DNA from 2 places in the Mesorhizobium sp. P3_A9 genome. Region 1 is predicted to be linked to the other one. Evidence: riboswitches for the same ligand, from Rfam matches in the RefSeq annotation. Region 1 holds a riboswitch; the other holds the start of a gene.

Region 1 (3,080 bases):
GAGGCAATGTCGACGATGAAGGTGTCGAAGTCGTCATGCTCGTGGTCGAACGCGCCGTCATGATGGGACTTGCGGTTTTCGATGTCGTCCTCGACGGCGAGCCCGAGGCCGAGCAGCACCGAGGGGTCGACCTTGCCATACGACGTCGGCACGATCTTCACGGCTCGGGCGGAGTGTTCGCCAATGATGGCATTGGCGCGGGCCGAGCCGGCGGCGTCCATCAGGTCGCTCTTCGACAGGATGATCAGGTCGGCGCAGGCGATCTGGTCCTCGAACACCTCCTCGACCGGGTCGTCATGGTCGAGGCTGTCATCCCCGGCGCGCTGCGCCTGCAAGGCGTCCATGTCGTTGGCGACGCGGCCTTCGGCAAGCGCCGGGCCATCGACAACCGCAATGACGCCGTCGACGGTCACACGGCTCTTCACCGTCGGCCACTGGAAAGCCTGGACCAGCGGCTTGGGCAGAGCGAGGCCCGAGGTCTCGATCAGGATATGGTCGACCTTCGGCGTCAGCGACAGGATCTTGTCGAGCGCCGGCACGAAATCGTCGGCGACGGTGCAGCAGATGCAGCCATTGGCCAGTTCGACGATGTTTTCTTCCGGGCACGTGTCGATGCCGCAGCCTTTCAAAATCTCGCCGTCGATACCGATATCGCCGAACTCGTTGACGATGATGGCGATGCGCTTGCCGCCGGCGTTTTCCAGGAGATGGCGGACCAGCGTCGTCTTGCCGGCGCCAAGGAAGCCGGTGACGACAGTGCAGGGAACACGGGAGACGGAAGCGGTCATGGTTAGTCCTTCAGCATGTCGAGGGGTGGAATGCGGGCCACGAGGCCGCGCTTGAGCGAATCGGGCCGGCCGCGCCATGGGATGAGGCCGTCCGTTGACGTGGCGAAGAGCTTTGCGCCGGTGACGAGGTCGGCGCCACTGGTCAGGGTCAGGTCGCCAAACACATAGCTCCAGCAGCCGTCGCGCAGGATGGCGGCGCTGAGCCGACGCTTGCAATTGCCGAGGCATTCGACCGTGCGCACGCGGATATGGTCGTCAGACGCTGCACGGCGCGTGTCCTCAGCCAAAAGTTCGCCGGCACGCGGATGGGCATCCGAGCCGGTCTCATCGCGGCAGGAGGCGCAGACAATGATGGTGACGCCGGCCAAAGCATCACTGTTGGCGGACGGAATATCCGCTGTGCCAGCCGAAAAACTGCTGTTCTGGTCCAAAAACCGGGCTCCTTGCCCGGAAACCCGCCGGGCGATCGGATTCTTCTGTCGCAGACGGCAGGTCTCCTGGCTCGCGAGTCATCGCCTTCGGTAGCCGCCTTCCCGGGAACCTCCCAGTGGCTTTCGGCCTTGGCTCTTCGCTTACAGTTGCGGGGACAGCCGCGGATTTGAGATCGAAATCCCGCACCGCATTCCCTCTTAGCCCTTGCCGTTGCGGGCAAGGGACCGTCTGAACCGGATTTAGGCTTTTGCGGGTAGCGGTGTCAACGCGAGCTTACGACACCGCCATGTCGGCCAGCGCCGGCCCCAAATCGCCGGCCGGCGTCACTTCCATGCGCTCGAGCCCGAGCCAGCCCTGCATCTGCTTCAGTTCCTCGAAGAGTTCTGCCGCTGTTTCAGGCGGTGCGCCGGGCTCGGAGTAGGCGGCATGGACGCGCAGGACGCTGGCCGGCCGGTCTGCCTTGAGGTCGACGCGTGCCACGATCCGGTCGCCGAGCAGGAAGGGCAGGACGTAGTAGCCGTATTGCCGCTTTTCGGCCGGTGTGTAGATCTCGATGCGGTAGTGGAAATCGAACAGCCGCTCCGAGCGCGACCGCTCGAAGACAACAGGATCGAACGGCGCCAGCAAGGCGCGGGCCTCGATTTTTCGGGGCAAACGGGCGTCCCTGTGAAGGTAAGCCGGCTTGTCCCAGCCTTCGACACGCACCGGCACCAACTCGCCGGTCTCGACCAGTTCCTCCAGCCGCCCCTTCATGTCGGCTGGCGACAGCCGGAAATAGTCGCGCAGGTCGCTTGATGTCGCGATGCCGTGGGCGCGGGCGGAAATGCGCAGCAATTCGCGATGCGCGTCCTCGGCGGCCGGCACCGGCAGATCGAGGATCGCCTGCGGCAGCACGCGCTCCGGCAGGTCGTAGAAGCGTTCGAAGCCACGGCGGTGCGCCGTCGTAATGCGCCCGGCCCAGAACAGCCATTCGAAGGCGTGCTTGGCATGGCTCCAGCCCCACCAGCCGCCCGAGCCCTTCTGACCTTCGAGTGCTGAAGCAGCGATCGGGCCGCGCTCGGCGACCGCGCGGTAGATCTCTTCTATATAGGCGGCGTGCTCGCGGCCCCATTTGGCCAATCCCAGATACATTTCGTCGCCTTGCTCGGCGCGCTGCATGCGCCAACGCATCAGCGGATAGGTCTCGACCGGCAGGAACGACGCCTCATGCGCCCAGTATTCGAAGACCGTGCGCTTGCGCGTCACCGCAGCATTGTCGAGCAGAGCGAGCGGGTAGGGGCCAAGGCGCGAATAGAGCGGCATATAATGCGCGCGCACCACCGCGCTGACGGAATCGATCTGCAGCAGGCCGGTGCGGGAGAGCACACGGGCGAAGTGGCGGCGGTCGGGTGTGCCATTTGGGCGCGGATCAAGAAACCCTTGAGCGGCGAGCGCGATGCGCCGGGCGGTGGCGAGCGAGATCTTTTCCTTCATTCGGCGGACTCTGAGGGCTTGTTGAACCGAGGTTCTGACGGGTGATTCCAGCTCATGCTAGCAGGGTTTTGGCGGCAACCCTGTCAGGAGAGAAAAGTGGAGTAAAAAGTGAAGGAAATCAAACAAGAGCGGATCGGACCAGTTTCTTCGGATATGCCGTCCAGCACTGCGTTTTGAACAAGGTTTGACTTGCTTCGCTGGAAGTGCTGCGCTAACCCTCGCCGCGTTGCAGCATAGGCCCCTTAAAACGGTTCAGCGGTTAAACTGTCACGCTTCCGCATTAAGGTCCGGTGCTGTAATCAAAGTGGATTGGCGCCAACGGAAACCGCTGCATGAACGCACTCCTCAGTTCGTACCTGCCCATCGTCCTGTTCATCGGCGTGGCAC
Region 2 (2,980 bases), on a different contig from region 1:
CGGCGGTCTACCGCACCTATCTCGACTTTTCCGAACTGACGCCGCCACTGGTCTATTCCGTGGTGCTGATCTTTTTCGGACTGGGATCGGTGTTCGTCACGCTCAGCCTGCTGGCGGCGGTTTGCGGCTTTGTCACCTGGCGGTATCTGCCGAAGTCTTTGTGAAGGATCACGGCGAAAGCGCTGCGTGGCGCTCGCGCACCCAGTTGTGGAAACGGTGCAGGTCGTATTCCTCGGGCATGAGCACGCCGGCTTCGTGGCGCATCGAGCGCAGGCCCCTCTGGTTGACCTCGCAGATCGCCGCATCCTCTTCCAGCACCTGTGTGCCGAAGGCAACGATGTTGTCGATGTCGGTCGCGGCCAGCGCGTCGGGCGCGAACAGCCATTCGGCGACAAGCTCCGTCTGTTCGGGGCCGAGCGGCACCAGGCGCACGGTCCTGACATAATCGACATGACCGACGATGAACATCGAGGGCAGGCTGGTGGCGTAGGTCTGGCCGGCGGCACGTTCGGCTTGCGTCAACCCCGGGAAGACCGGCCCATGCGCCTGGCCATCGCGCGACCATGTCTCAGCGCCGGCGCGCAGGCCGCCAGAAAACTCCGGCGCGTCATTGTCGGCGTGGCGGGACCATTCGGGATCGTCGTGCCGGCTCATCAGGCCGCGGCCATAGATCGGCACCAGCCGCGACAGGTCCTTGTGCACCCCCGGACAGTGCAGGCACTCGTTGAAGTTTTCCCAAAAAATCTTCCAGTTGCAGTTCATCACCTTGCGCAGCACATGGCCCGAGACCAGCGTTTCCAACGGCCAGTTGCCGAGATTGCCGGAGGCGGGATCAAAGGATGCCTGCGCCGAGCCGGCGGCATCCTCCTGCAGATTGATGAACACGAAGCCGCGCCACACCGACAGCGCGACGCGATAGAGCGGGTGGTCGGCCTTGTCGAAGCCGGCCGGTAGCGATTTCGACGGCACGCGCACGAGGTCGCCGCGCAGCGAATAGGACCAGGCATGATAGGGGCAAGTGATCAGCCGTGCCTTCAGCCGGCCCTCGCTCTCCTGGCAAAGCTGCGAGCCGCGATGCCGGCAGGTGTTGTGGAAGGCGCGCAGCTCGCCGGTGTCGTCGCGCAGCACGAGGATGTCCTGCGTGCCGATGCGGAATCGGCGGAAGGCCAGCGGCTGGGCCAGATCGGCCTCGCGACAGACGAGCAGCCAGTTTTTGTACCAGATGGCATCAAGGTCCCGTTGATAGGCTGCCGCATCCCAATAGGCCGATGAGGGCAGCGTCGGTTCGGCCCGGGTCAGGCCGTTATAGGGATCGCGCTCGCTGGCATTGGGCTGCATAGCTGGGGGCTGCATCGCTGGCTTCCTGTGAGGACGCCAGCCGACACCCGGCCAGCATGATTGTCAATTGTCGTGCCCAGGACCACTGGACTTGTCGGCATGGCGCAATCGCGCTGATTGCCGGCGGAATTTGGTTTGCCGCGTGTCGTGATTTTCCCTATAGTCATACAGTCGTCGGTTCCGTTTTGGAGCCAAGAGGGAATGCGGTGCGGGCTCGTTTGTTGCCCAATGCCGTGGCTGCCCCCGCAACTGTGTGCGGTAGTCCTCTCCATATGCCACTGAAGATTCGTCTTCGGGAAGGTGGAGAAGGGCGCTGATCCGCGAGCCAGGAGACCTGCCGGCGACGGCAAAACTGACAGGCCCTCGGGTGGAGGGTGAAAGGACAAGATATGACTACTGCTTCCGTCTCCCTCGGCGCCTCCGTCTCCTCGCAGTCGCGCTTCATGCAGCTGGCACTTGCCGCGCTGCTCGGCACCTTCATCATCGGCTTTGTCGGCTTCTCGCATATCGATGCGGTCCACAATGCCGGTCATGACAACCGCCATTCGATGGCGTTTCCCTGCCACTGACGAGGATCTGACATCATGAATCTGTTTCGCAACGTCGTGTTCATCGCGGCGATCGCAGGGCTCGTGGCCGGCGTCGTCCTCGCCTGCATGCAGGCCTATGCCACCGTGCCGCTGATCCTCAAGGCGGAAGTCTACGAACAGGCCGAAGGCGGCCATAAGCATGAACACGCCGCGGCGCCGACTGATGCCGCCAGCGGCAACGCAATGAGCTCTGCCGCTCCTGCGGCATCGAACGCCATGAGCACTGCCGCRCCGGCRCCGGCCGARGCKGCSGCTCCGGCCGAAGACGARGGCTGGGCGCCGGCCGAYGGCTTCGAGCGCTTYGCCTTCARCGTCGTGTCCAATGTCGTCACCGGCATCGGCTTCGCGCTGATCCTGGTCGCGGTTTCGGAATTCGCCGGCGGCATCGGCAATTGGCGCCAGGGCGTGTTCTGGGGTCTGGCCGGCTTTGCCGTGTTCACACTGGCGCCTGGCCTCGGCCTGCCGCCGGAACTGCCGGCCATGCCGGCGGCCGACCTCACGCAGCGCCAGATATGGTGGGTGGCAACCGTGATAGCGACCGCCATCGGGCTCGGCCTGATCGCCTTCCGCAAGTCGCTGCCGCTGGCCATCCTTGGCGTAGCGCTGATCGTCGCTCCGCACATTGTCGGCGCGCCGCAGCCCGACAGCTTCGAAACACCGATCCCGGAAGGCCTGCACCACCAGTTCGTGGTGGCGGTGACGGTGACCAATCTGGTGTTCTGGCTGGTGCTTGGYGCTGTCGTCGGCGTGGTGCGCGGACGCTTCACSGGMACSGCRACYAGCCTGCGCGACAGCTTTGCCTGATCGCAGCAAGCTGACCTTCATCATCGGCGGTGCCTCGGGCAAGAGCGCGCACGCCGAAACCCTGGCGACGGCGTTGCCCTCGCCATGGGCCTATATCGCCACAGCTGAAGCCTATGACGACGAGATGCGTGAGCGCATCGCGCTGCACCGTTCACGGCGCGGCGAGGGCTGGACGACCATCGACGCACCGCTCGACCTCGCGGGCGCGCTGGCGGCGTTACCCGACAACCAACCGGTGCTTGTCGACT

Evidence for each region. A riboswitch is a leader RNA that binds a small molecule or an ion and turns the genes downstream of it on or off. The one in region 1 is predicted to bind cobalamin.
Region 2: another riboswitch for cobalamin. It lies ahead of AC1DX0_RS20825 (CbtB domain-containing protein); the one in region 1 lies ahead of AC1DX0_RS17415 (DUF1636 family protein).

Annotation. Positions count from the first base shown of each region.
Region 1 is NZ_JBFUGJ010000116.1:11,839-14,918, reverse strand. It holds gene cobW (cobalamin biosynthesis protein CobW) at 1-788, opposite strand, end outside; gene AC1DX0_RS17415 (DUF1636 family protein) at 791-1,219, opposite strand; cobalamin riboswitch at 1,259-1,464, opposite strand; gene AC1DX0_RS17410 (winged helix-turn-helix domain-containing protein) at 1,494-2,693, opposite strand; gene AC1DX0_RS17405 (NADH-quinone oxidoreductase subunit A) at 3,026-3,080, shown strand, end outside.
Region 2 is NZ_JBFUGJ010000163.1:5,963-8,942, reverse strand. It holds gene AC1DX0_RS20835 (MFS transporter) at 1-164, shown strand, start outside; gene AC1DX0_RS20830 (aromatic ring-hydroxylating oxygenase subunit alpha) at 169-1,338, opposite strand; cobalamin riboswitch at 1,497-1,694, shown strand; gene AC1DX0_RS20825 (CbtB domain-containing protein) at 1,728-1,907, shown strand; gene AC1DX0_RS20820 (CbtA family protein) at 1,923-2,732, shown strand; gene cobU (bifunctional adenosylcobinamide kinase/adenosylcobinamide-phosphate guanylyltransferase) at 2,725-2,980, shown strand, end outside.